2 linked regions of the Lujinxingia sediminis genome follow. The main gene of each other region encodes a partner of the protein of the gene in region 2 in a complex. Links are inferred from orthologs where the notes say so. Each region holds a gene or a part of one and is shown on either strand. Other genes may lie near its edges.

The links.
Region 1: the proteins of smc (region 2) and EA187_RS10330 are in contact, whole or in part, in a crystal structure (PDB 3ZGX), measured with the Bacillus subtilis proteins. The link is inferred for Lujinxingia sediminis from one-to-one orthologs.

Annotation. Positions count from the first base shown.
Region 1 is NZ_SADD01000004.1:305,830-311,189, reverse strand. The notes cover bases 1-2,912. They hold EA187_RS10330 (segregation and condensation protein A), read right to left. Parts: upstream 1,918-2,912; coding sequence 1,084-1,917; downstream 1-1,083. Other genes in these bases: xerD (site-specific tyrosine recombinase XerD), read right to left, coding at 1,933-2,856; scpB (SMC-Scp complex subunit ScpB), read right to left, coding at 449-1,087; EA187_RS10340 (pseudouridine synthase), read right to left, coding at 1-365. Also shown: EA187_RS10320 ([protein-PII] uridylyltransferase family protein), read right to left, coding at 2,982-5,360. UniProt on the Bacillus subtilis protein: Participates in chromosomal partition during cell division. May act via the formation of a condensin-like complex containing Smc and ScpB that pull DNA away from mid-cell into both cell halves.
Region 2 is NZ_SADD01000001.1:1,385,260-1,394,452, forward strand. What follows is about bases 2,547-6,841. They hold smc (chromosome segregation protein SMC), read right to left. Parts: upstream 6,452-6,841; coding sequence 2,747-6,451; downstream 2,547-2,746. Other genes in these bases: ftsY (signal recognition particle-docking protein FtsY), read right to left, coding at 2,547-2,585; EA187_RS05600 (cytochrome P450), read right to left, coding at 6,602-6,841. Also shown: EA187_RS05585 (outer membrane beta-barrel domain-containing protein), read right to left, coding at 1-589; more of ftsY, read right to left, coding at 837-2,546; more of EA187_RS05600, read right to left, coding at 6,842-7,951; EA187_RS05605 (hypothetical protein), read right to left, coding at 8,069-8,272; EA187_RS05610 (asparagine synthase-related protein), read left to right, coding at 8,396-9,193. UniProt on the Bacillus subtilis protein: Required for chromosome condensation and partitioning.

The DNA of each region.
Region 1 (5,360 bases), on a different replicon or contig from region 2:
AGCTTGCCGTCGTTGGTCAAAAGCAGCAGGCCTTCGCTGTCCCAGTCCAGGCGGCCGACCGGCCAGACCCGCGGCATGGAGGCCGGCAAAAGATCGACGACGACCGGGCGGCCCTCCGGGTCGGTGAGCGAGGTGATGTAGTTGGCCGGCTTGTTGAGCAAGACATAGATGTAGCTCTCGGGCAGGCGCACCACCGAGCCCTGGAACTCGACGGTGTCGCGAGAGGGGTCGACCTGGGTGCCGAGCTCTTTGCAGACCTTGCCGTTGATCTTGATGTGGCCGGCGAGCATATGCTCTTCGGCTTTGCGCCGGGAGCAGACGCCGGCTTTGGACAAAAACTTCTGGACGCGCATTTCTTGGGCCATAACAGGTATTCCGGGTCAGGCAGATCGCAAAGGATCGGGGTGAGGCGACGGGTTCAGGCGGGCCAACTTCGAGGCGGGCCGGGCTATTCCTGGTCGTCAGAAAGGGGAGCAAGCTCGTCGGGGGCGTGGTCGATCTCGACGTCGGCCTCGGGATCTTCGAGCTGGTTGTGCATCTCAATAAGAGCCTGAAGTTCGCTGGCTTCCAGGGTGGGAAGCTCGCCGATACTCTCCAGGCCGAAAAAGTCTAAGAAGCGGGGGGTGGTGCCGTAGAGGTTGGGTTTTCCGATGTCGTCGAGGCGTCCGACGACTTCGATGAGCTGAACCTCCTGGAGGGTCTGAAGGACACCGGAGGAGTTGACGCCGCGAATCTCATCGATCTCGGCGCGGGTCAGAGGCTGGCGGTAGGCGATGATGGCCAGAGCCTCCATCGCCGCCCGCGAGATACGCACCGGGCGGGTCTCAAAAAGTTTGCGGATCGCCTGGCCGATCTCGGGATCGGGGTTGGTGCGAAGCTGGTAACCGCCGGACATGCGCACCAGGTGGATGCCGCGGTGGGGGCCGGCGTATTCAAGCTCCAGCGCGCGGAGCACTTTGTGGAGGGCTTCGGCCGAAGCGGCGGGCAGCGCGTCGCGGAAGCGGTCGAGCGAGAGGGGCTCTTCGGCTGCAAGCAGCAGGGCTTCGACACGGGCGCGCGTGGTCTGTTCGTCGAGGATCTCAGTCATGGTGTGCTGTCGTAAAACTCAAGCGTCTGGCTGACTTCGACGATGTCGATGACGGCGCGCTCGATGATGAGGGTGTCAGGTCCGCCCAGGCGAGATTGGAAGAGCTTGATCATGCGCAACTTCGTCATCTCCAGGAGGGCCAGAAAGGTGGTGACGACGCGGTGGCGGGTCAGGCGGCCTTCGCTGAAGAGGGACTCAAAGGAGATGCGGGGCTCATCACGCAGGATCGAGGAGATTTCCAGGACCATGCCGCGCAGGGTGAGTTTTTCGCGGGTGATTTCGTAGGCCCAGGTCGGCTCTTCGCGTTGCTTTTCGATGACGCGGCGCAGGGCGTCGACAAGGTCGGAGATGTCGGCTTCGCGCAACTTCGGGGGGCCGACCTGCTTGCGTTCTTCGCGTGCTTTGGGGGCGGCCAGAAAGAAGTCGCGCTCAAGCTGGGGGCGATCGTCGAGTTGTTCGGCGGCCCATTTGAAGACTTGATACTCAATGAGGCGGCGCACCAGCTCTTCGCGGGGATCGGGGCCGAGTTCGTCGTCTTCCTCTTCGGGGTCGGGAGGAAGGAGGGTGCGAGACTTGATGTAGACCAGGGTGGCGGCCATCTCCAGCCACTCCCCGCCGACGGTAAGATCGAGGGCCTGGAGCTGGTCGAGGTAGCGCAGGTACTCGGCGGTGATCAGGGCGATGGGAATGTCGAAGATGTCGACTTCGTGCTCGCGGATCAGGTCGAGGAGAAGATCCATCGGGCCCTGGTAGCTCGGCAGATCGAGGCGAAGCTCAGGGGGGACCTGGGCGTTGTCTGCGGCGCGGGGGCCGCCGGGGGCGCTCTTCATGGCGTGTGTGGCGAGTCAGGCTCGCGGGTGGTGGTCGTCGTAGAGGCGTTTGAGGCGCTCACGGGCCACGTGGGTGTAGATTTGGGTGGTGTTGATATCGGCGTGACCGAGCAGGGCCTGCACGATGCGCAGGTCGGCTCCGCGTTCCAGCAGGTGGGTGGCGAAGCTGTGGCGCAGCTTATGCGGGCTGATGGGTTTGTCGATGCCGGCGAGCTCGGCGTAGCGTTTGATGTTCTTCCAGAAGGCCTGGCGGGTCATGGCACCGCCGCGGCGGGTGACAAAGAGCGCCGGTGAGGCGCCGGGTCCGCCAGCGTTGGCCAGAAGTTGGCCACGCGCCTGGTCCTCATACTCAGCGAGCGCCTCGATTGCAACCTCACCAAGGGGCACCACGCGTTGTTTGGATCCTTTGCCGACCACGCGCACGTAGCCGGCATTCAAATCGACCTCGCGAATGAGCAGGGTGACGAGCTCGGTGACGCGCAGGCCGGTGGCGTAGAGGACCTCCAGCATGGCCCAGTCGCGCAGACCCTCGGGGCTGGAGCGGTCGGGGGCGTTTAGCAGGGCTTCGACCTCATCGAGCGTGAGCACAGTGGGGACGCGGGTGCCGTAGCTGGGGGCGTCGACGTGGGCGGTGGGGTCGCGTTCGAGCGTCTGGTTGCGGCGCAAGAATTTGAAGAGCCCCCGCACGCTGGAGAGTTTTCGGGAGATCGTGCGCGTCTTCACCGATTCGCCGAGCTGGTGGGCGAGGAAAGCGCTGATGTCGGCGTCGCTGATCGCCTCGATATCGGGGCTGGGGCGGGGGGCGTCGCTCTCGGCGTCGGTGAGGAAGTCGACAAACTGGCTTAGATCGTTGCTGTAGGCCAGGATCGTGTTTTCGGCGAGGTTACGCTCGACTTTGAGATGGAAGAGGTAGCTGTCGATCGCTTCGTCGAGCTTCATAGGGCCTCCGAAAACCAAAGGAGTGCGGGTGGTGCGTGGGGCGATGGTGCCGTCCGCAGGCTAAGCGGGCAGCCGTCGCAGGGCAAGGCCGGCAACCGATGAGGCCAGGTGATAAGGGCGTTGCCTCAGTTCTCAGGCAGCCGACTTAAGGCGTCTTCGATGGCGGCAACGACCTCGGCGCTGCGCTTGGCGGAGAGTTTTCCGCCGTGGGCTTCCTCGACGTAGAAGTTGTCGATGGCCTGACTTCCGAGCGAGTCGATGCGGCTGACGCGGGTTTCGACACCGGCCTCCCAGAGCGCGCGGGTGATCTGGTAGAGCAGGCCCAGGCGGTCGGGGGCGCGAACTTCAATGACGGTGAAGAGTTCGCTGGCGTGTTCGACGACCCGCACCTCGGTGGGAACCTGCGGGATGGGGCGGGGTGTGAGGCGTCGCTCGTCGAAGCGTTGCTGGAGGAGTTCGTCGACGTCGAGGCGTTCTTCGAGCACATCGATGATGCGGGAGGTGATCTTCTCAAGGCGGCGCGGATCATCGACGGCGCGGGGCTCCGAGACCGGCAGAGCGGCCGGGTTGAAGTGGGCGATGTGGAAGATGTCGAGCGTGCGCCCGCTGGCGGTGGAGACGATGTCGGCGGCCATGATGTTAACGCCGGCGCTGGAGAGGGCGCCGGCGATGCGGGCCAGGGTACCGGGGGTGTCGACGGTGGAGACGATGATCTCGGTGATGCCGCGCTCGGGCAGCGGTGCAAGCTCGACGGCGACGCCCTGGATGCGGGTTTCCACATCGTTTCGGCGGGCCCGGGTGTAGGCGGCGAGCTGACGGGCCAGGGCGTCGGGCTCGGCGTGCAGAAGATGCTCCTGGGGAAGATCATTGAGGAAGGTGTCGAGATCGATGTCTTCCATCGGGCAGTCGCTCAGATCCTGGATGCGGCGCTCCAGGCGCTGGCGAATGCGCCGAAGTCCGCGTGGATCGGCGCGGTGGCGCTCATCGCCTTGCTCAAGCGCCTCGCGCAGGCGACGGTAGAGTTCCATGAGCAGGGTGGCGTTCCAGTCGTTCATCACGTCGGGGGCCACCGTGGACATGTCGCAGAAGGTCAGGGCGGTGAGCAGGTTGAGGGTGGCCACATCGCCCAGGCGTTCGGCGATCTCGTCGACGACATGTGGGTCAGAGAGGTCGCGGCGGCGCGAGGTCAGGCTCAACGTGAGGTGCTCGCGGACGAGCATCGCCAGAAGATCGACCTGGGCTGCCTCCAGACCCAGGCGAGGGCCAATGGCCTCCATAAGGACGGCACCTTTGCGGCTGTGATCGCCGCCGCGGTTTTTGCCGATGTCGTGAAAGAGGCAGGCCAGCAGAAAGACTTCGGCGTCGTGGATGCTGGAGGCGACGTAGCGGAAGAAGGGCCAGCGGCCGGCTGCACCCGGCGCGCCGTTGAGGAGTTCGCGGCCGAGCTCCAGACATTTCAGAGAGTGAACGTCGGTGGTGTAGACGTGGTAGACGTCGTGCTGGACGTGGCAGACCAGAGGATCGAACTCGGGGACGGTGCGCGTGAGAATGCCCAGATCCAGCAGACGTTGGGAGGTGCGCGAGGAGGTTGTGGGCGAGGTGAGCAGCGCGCGCAGGCGGTGGGAGCGCGCAGGCGAGCTTTCATCACCCAGCGGCCAGGTGCCGACTGCGGCCTCCATCGCCGACTCCAGGCGCGGGTCGAGCAGCGCGTCGTGGGTGCTGGCCAGGCTGAGAGCTTCAAAAACTTCGTCGGCGCTGAGGATGTCGTGGTGATGGTCAGGAAGTTGAATGACATCGCCCATCATGTCAAAGCTGCTCAGTTGTCGCGCCGGTCCGGGGGGGCTTGAAGCCGACCAACGACGCAGCATGCGCTCACAGGTCACACTGACGGCGCGGGCCTGCCAGTAGTATGCCCGCATCAGCGACTCCACCTGGGGGTTGAGACGCTGGCGGTCCTGGTCGTCGGTGGGGCGGTGGTGTTCGGCGATGGCGTGCGGGTCGACCGTTTCGAGGTGTTGGGGAGATTGCAGGCGAAGTTCGTCCAGGCGCACCAGAAGTTCTTGATCACTGAAGGTGAGGCGGTCTGTTTTGCGGCCGTGAATCAGGTGCAGGGCGTTGCGGACCCCGAGGATGGCGTCGAGGCGGTCGATGTAACGCAGGCGTTGCTCTTCGGTCCAGCCGACATCATCGCGGGTCTGGGTGCGGGCGTCGATCTGCCATCGGCAGCGCGCGGCCCAGCCGATGCAGTTGAGATCGCGCATGCCACCTTCGCCGTTTTTGACGTCGGGCTCGAGCAGGTAAACGGTCTGGCCGTGACGAGCGACGCGCTGGCGGTGGCCTTCGAAGAGTTGCTCGACAAAGGAGGCGCCCTCGTCGTCGCCGCGCAGATGTTCGATGGCAGCGTGGCGATCGGCGGCGCGGGAGGCCGGGCCGGCCAGCGGGCGAAGATCGATGAGCGCGATGGCCGTACGCGGATCTTCGGCGAGCGCCTCAGGGGTCTGGGC
Region 2 (9,193 bases):
CCAGGTTCAGCGCCATCCAGTCATTCAGAAACACCCGGGTAGTCAGCGCCGCGGTGCCCGCCAGGCCGCTCTGGCCCGAGGGACGCGCAATCGACGCGGAGTTCGCAAAGAGCACCCCGGCCGAGACCGACACATCGTAAAAGAAAAGCCCGCGGTTAAAGAGCGCGAACTTCCCGACCAGCGGCGCAAAACCCACCTCCGCGCCGCCCGCCCAATTCAGGTAGGCCGCATCGGTGCTCGCCCGCGCCTCGGTGTCCACATCGCGGAAGCTCTGGGTCGGCCCGCCGATCACCTCTCCAAAGTCATACCAGTCAAAGAGCGCCCCGGCGTAGAAGCGCTCGCTGAAGTGGAAGTTGAGGTTCGCTCCGACACGGAAGTTCCGATAGATGGAGTCATTGACGTTCACACCGAAGCGCGGCGAGAGATCCAGACGCTTCTTCTGAAGCACCGGCCGGCGTTGGATGACGTGAATGGTGTCGGAGAACTCCTGCACGCTATCCTGAGCGCTCACGGGCGAACTCAAGACTGTGGCGCTGCCCAGGGCAGCCAACGCGAGCAGATGGCGAGCGGCGAAACTACGGTGCGGCATGGTCCTTCCAGAGGCTGGGGCTTGAGCGCTTTGCGCCAGCGGCCCGCTACAGCTCGACCGGGGAGTGATCCCCGCGTGGGTTTACCTTCGATTCGCTGCGGCGAGGTATATCACAGGGATTTTTGGGGCGGCAAGAGCCCCTCTGCCCCATGTGGGGGTTCGCCGGGTGCGCAAAGCCGTTGTGGGCGTTGCTCATCGCGCCCGGCGTGCACTTGTAAAAAGACGCACACCGGGTCGCACGCGGCGATCACATAAAGAGTGCTTCAACAAACTCGCTGGAGTTAAAGGCGCGCAGATCCTCGACGCCCTCCCCGATGCCGATGTAGCGCACCGGCGCATCAAGCTCATCGCAGATACCGAGGATCACCCCGCCCTTGGCCGTGCCGTCGAGCTTGGTGAGCACCACACCGCTGATGTCGCAGGCCTCCTTGAACATCGAGGCCTGCTGGATGGCGTTCTGACCGGTGTTGGCGTCGAGCACCAGAATGGTCTCATGCGGTGCACCGTCGAGCGCCTTACCGGTCACGCGCCCGATCTTGCCCAACTCGTCGAGCAGATTGACCTTCGTGTGCAGTCGACCTGCGGTGTCACAGATGATGACATCGGCGTTCTCGGCGATGCCTTTCTCGATGCCGGCGTAGATCACCGAGGCCGGATCCGCGTTGTCCTCACCGCGGTGGATGGGGATGTTGGTGCGTTTGGCCCACACGTCGAGCTGCTCCACCGCGGCGGCACGGAAGGTGTCGCCGGCGACAAGCATCACGCTCTTGCCTTCACGCTTGAGCTTGCTGGCAATCTTGCCAATCGTGGTGGTCTTCCCCACGCCATTGACGCCGATCACAAGCATCACAAAGGGTTTGTGCGCGTCGAAGTCGATGGCGCTCTCGTGCTTGCTGAGGATCTCCTCGCAATAGGCGCGAATCTTGCCCCAGATCGCAGCCGGGTCGCGCTTCTCGTCACCGGAGAGCTCGTCCTCGACGGTGTCGATGATGCGCTGGGCGATCTTCGCGCCGATATCGGCCGTAAAGAGGATCTCCTCAACCTCATCAATAAGGTCATCGGGGATCGTGTCCGCGCTGAAGAGCTTGCCAAGGCGGTCCACAAATCCGGTGCGGGTCTTCTGCAGACCGTCGCGAAGCGACGCGGGCTCGGGCGCCGAGGGCTTCTCAAGCTCGGAGGGCTTTGCCGCCGGCGCTTCTACTTCGGTCGCAAGGTCGGCGGCCACCTCTTCGGCCTTCGGGGCAGGTGCCGGCTTCGGCGCCGGTTTGGGAAGTTTGGGCTTTGGCAACGTGCCCGCACCGCTCTTCGTACGCTCAGCCTGGGGGCGAGGTTTAGGAAGCGAGATGGAGCTTTCCTCACCAAGCCCTGCGCCCTCCTCAGGCTCTTCGCGCTCAGGCGACTTCGCTTTGGGGCGCGGAAGCCCGGTGAGCGCCTTCTTCAGCGCATGCTCGGCGGGCGCCTCGGCCGGCGCTTCGCTCACCTCTTCCGAAGATGCCTCGGCCGGCGCTTCGCTCACCTCTTCCGAAGATGCCTCGGCCGGCGCTTCGCTCACCTCTTCCGAAGATGCCTCGGCCGGCGCTTCGCTCACCTCGTCCGATGGCTCCTCGGCCGGCGCTTCGGTCTCGGCGTGATCACGTGCTGAACGCTCAGTGGCCTCAGCCGCTGTCTCTCGACGCGCGCCTTCACCTTTGACCCGCGCGCGTTTGGCGCGCTTGATCTCGGCCAGGGTCATCCCCTCGTGGATCTCCACCGGAGCGTCGACCTCGTCGCGATCTTCGAGAAGATCAGCCGTCGGTGCCTGACCACGCTCCGGCGGCTCGGCCCGAGGTCGATCGCCGGGCTTCTCGCCGCCTTTTCGCAAAAAGAGCAGCAGCGCCACCACCGCGATCAGCACCACGGCTACCAGCACGATCGGCAGCCAGTTCACCGCCTCAACTTCGGCGGCCTGTCCAATCAACGTCAACGTCGTCGCGCTGCTCAAAAGCGTCTCACTCATCCGTCCATCCATGCTTAGAGTTGATCCTGGCCTGTCTACCCACCGCAAACGCTCGCACAAGCGCCTCCACGTTCGGTTTAGACGGCGCGTTTGATCGTACAGGCCTCTTTTGCCCCGCCGATGCGCCTGGCGTCAACCGGGCGCGCCCGGCGGATATGCCCTCAGGAGGCCATCGGCTCGTCGACCTCCGAGAGACGCACCGAGACGATCTTGGAGACCCCGGCGTCTTCCATCGTTACTCCGTAAAGCATCTGGGGGGCTTCCATGGTGCGGCGATTATGGGTGATGACGATCATCTGACTGGTCGTGCTCAGATCGCGCACCATCTCGGCAAAGCGACCCACGTTGGCCTCATCGAGCGGCGCGTCGACCTCATCAAGCACCGAGAAAGGCGTGGGCTTGAGCATGAAGATCGAGAAGATCAGGCTCACCGCCGTAAGCGCCTTCTCACCACCGGAGAGCAGCGTGACGTTCTGCAACTTCTTACCCGGCGGCTGCACCTCGATATCCACCCCGGTCTCCAGCATGTTGGTCGGGTCGGTGAGCACAAGACTGGCTCGTCCTCCTCGGAAGAGGCGCGGGAAGACCTCCTGAAACTTGGCGTTAACCGCCTCAAATGTTTCTTTGAAACGCTTGCGGCTTTCGTTATCCATGCGCGCAATCACGTCCCGAAGGTCGGCGACCGAACGCTCAAGGTCGGCCTGCTGCTCGGCCTGAAAACGATGGCGCTCCTGGGTCTCGGCAAACTCCTCGATAGCCAGCGGGTTGACCGGTCCCAGCCTCTCGATGCGCTTACGTAAAAACTCCGCGCGCGACTTGCGTTCCTCCGGCCCCAGCGCGATATCGCGCACCAGCGGCTGCGCCTCGGCCAACGTAAGCTCAAAACGCTCGGCGAGCTGCTCGTCGATATGTTCCATCGCGAGCTCGGCCTCGCGGGTGGCGACCTCCAGAGCCTGAAGTGCCTCCTGAACTTCATCAAGCGCCTTGCGCAGCGCGCGCACCCTGAGTTCCTGCTCCTGGACCGCCAGCGCAACAACCTCAAGAACTTCTTTAGCCTTTTTGACGTCAGCGCGATGGATGCCGTGATCGCGCTCAACATCGGCGAGCTCTTTCCTGAGCTCTTCAACGCGCATGGTAGCATCGCGCGCACGCTCGCCCTGCTCTTCAATCTCGCGGGCAAAACGGGCGATCTGCCCCTCGGCATGACCGATGGCGCCTCGCAGGCGGCCGGCACTCTCTTCGAGGTGGCGGCGACGCTCGCGCACCTGAGCCACACGCACCTTCTCGTCGGTGAGCTCGGCGTTTCTCGCCTCCACCCGGGTGTTGACCTCGTTGAGCTGCTGCATCAGCTCACGCAACGCCCTTTCCATACCGGGAAGCGTCTCGATGTACTCCTGCTGACGCTCCTTCAAAACCTCAAGTTCTGCCTGAAGTCCCTGATGGAGTTCTTCGTGCTCCTCAAGCTCCGCCTGCAACTTTTCAACGCGAGCGGTGGCGCGGGCGCGCTCGCGCTCTTCGTTGTCACGCTCCTGCATCAAGCCACGTGCACGGTGCACAGCCTCCTGCAGCGCCTCGCGAACCGACTCTACCTCGTCTTCGGCGATGACGAGGTCCTCCTGAGCCACCTCAAGTGATCCTTGAGCTTCTTCGTCAGCAACGATGAGGTTTGCAAGTGCGGCCTTTCCGGCTTCCAGGTCGCGGGCCTGCTTGAGCAAGGTCTCGGCCTGCTCACCCACGCCACCGCCCACGACCCGACCGTCGGCAAAGAGAATATCGCCCCGGGCGGTTGCCCAGGCGCGGGTCTCCCCGGCATCGCTCCCCGAGGGGACAAGCGAAAGATCATCAACGAGCTCCAGCCCGTTGAGCCACCCGGCAAGCACCCCGCGCGGATCATCCTCAGGGCTCGGGAGCACAAAACACCCGACCCGGCCGACGTCTTCGCTTGCCAGCATCGCCAGCGCATCAAACGCTGCCTGTCGCGTCTTCACGACGATATCGCCCAGGCGGTCACCCAGGTACGCGGCGTAGGCGGCCTCCCTGCCCTCGGGCACCGCCAGAAAGTCTCCGGCCGGACCCAACACATCCTCACGCCCTTCGTCCCGGGCCCAGGTCAGCACCCGACGCACACCTTCCTGATACCCCTCACCGCGCTCGCGCATCTCCTCCAGACTCTGCACGCGAGCGCGGGTGACGGCGAGTTGGCTGGCGATCTCGCGGGCATCATCTTCGGCTTCTTTCAGGGCTTCGCGCGCCTCGGCGTGGCCTGCCTGGGCGTCGCCGCTCTTGCGCTTGAGCTGCTCCACCTCCTCGGCGACCCGGGCGTGGTCCATGGTCAGACGGCTTAGCGCACGAGTCAGGTCGTCGACATCCTCTCGCGCCGCACCCAACGCCTGCCCCGTCGCCTCGGCACGCGCGCCCATCTCGCCGAGCTGGCTGCCGACCCATTGCAGACGGTCACTGACCCGATTGGCATCACTGCGCGTCTCGTTGAGTTCCTTCAGCGCGGTATCGCGACGGCCGGTGAGCCCGTCGCGCTCCTCCCGAAGACGCTCCAGCTCCTGCTGCACGCGCAGCACCGCCTCATCATCGTCTTCGGGTTGGGCTACAAAAGATTCAAGCTCTTCTTTAACCCGCAAAAGCTCAATCTTGAGATGCTCGCGTCGCTCCTCCTGGCTTCGTTTTTCGTCGGCCAGGGTGAGCGCGCGCTCTTCGGCCTGGGAGATAGCGTCAGTCGCGTGTTCAAGCTGTGAGCGCGTCAGATTAAGGCGCGTATCGAGCTTATAAAAGGACTCGGTCAGATCGGCATGACGACGTTCTGCCTGGTGGGCATCAACGCGGGCAACGCGCAGCTGCTCCTCGCCAGCCTCAAAATCAATTTTGGATTGATGCTGGGTGCGCTTTGCTTCGCCGAGCTGGCGTCGCGCGTCGGTGGCGCGGGCCATCGCGTCACGACGCTTATCGAGCAGAAGTGCGATCTCAAGGGCACGCAGCTCTTCGCTAAAACGCTGATGCTCCTCGGCCTTTCGGGCCTGTCGCTCCAGTGTGCCGAGTTGCTTGGTGATCTCGTCGAGCACATCACGGGTGCGCTGGAGGTTGAGCTCCGTACGCTCAAGTTTGCGCTCCGCGCGGTCGCGCTGGCCCTTATATCGGGTGATGCCGCTGGCTTCCTCGATGATCAGGCGACGCTGCTGAGGTTTGGCGTTGACGATAAAGCCGATCTGGCCCTGCTCAATGATGGAATAGCCCTGTTTTCCAAGGCCTGTTCCCGCCAGCAGGTTCTGAATGTCCATCAGGCGACAGGGGATCTTGTTGATGAGGTACTCGCTCTCACCGCTGCGATGCAGGCGTCGGGTGATGGCGATCTCAGCCACGTGACGAAGTTCGCGCGGCAGGCCGTCGCCGGTGATCCAACCGGGCGCAGACGTATCCTCCTTCTCCTCGCTTTCATCCTCCACGTCGACCGCAAGTGCGCCCTGCAGGGGAGCCTCAACGGCAGGCTCCTGAACCTCGACCGGCGACTCGACATCCTTATCTGTGTCGACCTCTTCAGGGGCGTCGCCGCTTGCGTCGAGCTGCTCTTCTTCAGCCGCCTCCATCACCCGCGCGGTGTTCTCGAACACCAGGGTGACCTCGGCCAGCCCCCCGGGGCGATGCTTCTCGGTGCCGGCAAAGATCACGTCCTGCATCGAGTCGCCACGCAGACTTTTGGGCGACATATCACCCATCGCCCATTTGATGGCATCGACCACGTTGCTCTTTCCGCAGCCGTTGGGCCCGACGATGCAGGTCATTCCGTCGCTGATATCGACGGTGACGCGATCGCGAAACGACTTAAACCCCACAATCTCAATTCGACGTAGTTTCATGCCGGCGGCTCAACCCCAGGGTAGGTGCGCACTCCGCGCGCTTCCATTAAGCGCGCCAGAGGCGGCGCACGTTAACCCCAAGGAGGCATCGGGTTCAACCGCCGTAACACACCGACCCAAAAAGACAAATTCACACTAAAACTCAGACACTTACCACCTCCGAATAAAACGAAGCGGCACATCCCCCTTCGGACGAAGCGTCACGGAAGGGTCGAGCCCCACCACGGACTCCGAAAGATCCTCGACGCGGTAGCGCTCAAGGATGGTGGCGAGCACGAGCACCAGCTCCATCATCGCAAAATGATTGCCGATGCAGACTCGCGGCCCACCGCCGAAAGGTAAGTAAGCAAAGCGGGGCAAGCGCTTCTCCAGCCCATCAAGCCAGCGCGAGGGCATAAAACGCAGGGGATCATCGAAGAAGCGCTCGTTTCGGTGCACGACAAAGGTGGGAATCATGACCTGATCGCCCTTCTCGACGTGCCAGGGGCCGACCCTCACATCGACGGCGGCCTCGCGCCCCACGATCCAGGCCGGCGGGTAGAGGCGCAATGCCTCCTGAGCGACGCCCTTGAGGTAGGGGAGGTCATTGGCCGCGTTGGCACCGAGAGCGCCGCCCCGGTGATCGAGCTCATCGTGGACGCGTTGTTGCGCGCCCGGGTGGTTGGCCAGCAGGTAGAGCGCGTAGGTGATCGCCAGTGCCGTGGTCTCATGGCCTGCCAGAAAGATCGTCATCGCCTCATCGCGAAGCTGACGATCGCTCATGGCATGGCCCTCATCATCGCGAGCCTGAATCAGGCGAAGCAAAAGGTCATCGCCCGGGCTCTGGTCCCGCTGACGCTCACGAATCAAATCCCCGAGCACGTCGTCGAGCGTCTCCACCGCTCGCTCATGAACCGGCTGCAGCGGGGGATCGACGTAAGTTTTGATAAAGCGCCACATCGTATGGACGCGCTCATGAAAAGCGTCCATCCCGTCTTCAACAGCTCGGCCGATACGGTCGATCTCGTGCTCCATCTCCAGATTGAAGAGGGTTTTGACCACGATACGCAGCGTCAACTCCATACTGTCGTGATGGAACTTGCGGTCGGCCTGATCGCCCCACGTCTCGATCATCGCACGCGTAAGGCGCACCATCGCCTCGGCGTAGGCCTGGATGTGACGACGTTGAAGCGTAGGCGCGGCGAGTTTTCGTTGCCGGCGCCAGAGCTCCCCGTCACTGGTGAGCAAGCCCTGGCCGACAAGATCATCGAGCTCGTGCGTGATCTGATCCTTGATGAAGTCACCGGCCTTTCGCAGCATCACCACTTCGATGAGTTCCGGATCGCCGAACTGCCACATGGTGTTGCCGGCGAAACGAAAGCGAGAGACGTCGCCGAAGCGCTCCTGAAGCCCCTCGATCATCGGAATGGGACCGCGAGCAAAATCTCGCAACGTCAGGGCCAACGTCAGTCCACTGGGGCCAGGAACCTGAAGAGCAGAGCGATCAGGGGGAGAGGACATGGCATCACTCGGGGGTCAGCGCAGGCGAGATGGGCCCACTGCGAGAAGTTCAAAGCGTAAGCCAAGATTCGCACAGCGGGCTCTACGGTCAAGCCCTGCCCGCTACCCCTTATCCCCCTAACGCGCTTGAAACATCGCCTCGACCGAGGCCCGTTCGCCATCCGTCGCGCTTCCGGCGACCTGAACCGGCGGTGGATTCACAGCGCTCGCCGGCGCCGATGCCGGCCAGAGCGAAAGCGCCAGCGCACCGATTAAAAAGATCATCAACCCCAGAGCAGCCAGCTGGGGCTGGGGCTGCACTTCGATCGTCTCCCCCTGCATACACACTCCCTGTGCACATGCGCCCCACCCGGCCCTGCTGGCCAATCGATGCCGCGCATGAAGATGTCATCCCTGAGACTACCTTTAAACATAATCACGACACCGCCCACCACGGAGCCAGCGTTGACAGACCTCTACCTGGGCCCGGGCTGCCGCGCTGTGCTCCCCGGCGATGCCGCACAGCTCGATGCGCAGATCTGGATGCGCCCTTCACCGATCTGGGAGCACCGACTGATTCATGTCCGAGACTGGCGCGCGGTGATCGTGGGAGAGCGCTGCGCGCTTGAGGCCTGCTGGGACGATGTCATGGCAGCGCTTGGACGGGGCCACACCAACGCTCTCGCGAACATCCCGGGGGTACACAGCGGGATCTTCTGGCATGAGGGTGCGCACGCATCGATCTGGTGGCGCGATCGTTTCGGGCGCATTCCCTGGCAACATCGCACCCGGCCGGCCCTTGCAGCCAGCACCGATCCCGAGGTCATCGGAGCGCTGAGTCGTAGGGATGAGCTAAACCCGCTGCGAGTAAGTGACTTCCTGGCCGGCGGGCATGCCAACGATCGCGCAGATTTCGCGCTGAACGTTGAGCGCCTCCGTCCCGGAGAAGTTGCCCGGATCAGAAGTCATGGCGCCATCGCGCTGGGCAGCTGGTGGCGCGCGCGCGCCGATGCGCTGGCGAGCGCGCCACCCTCGCCGCAACGCCGTGCGGAGGTGGCCAGCATGCTGCACAGGCACCTTGAGCGCGGTGCTCGCGTGCTCTCAGAGCCCGGCAGCTGGCTTGCACTCAGCGGTGGGCTGGACTCTGCCACCCTGCTGGGCTTAAGCCCGCACCCATCGAGAACCCGTACTCTGACCCTGGATCTTGACCCGGGGGAGCGCCAGCGCGCCGGGGCGCTCGCCAGGTCCCTGGGTGCGCGCTGG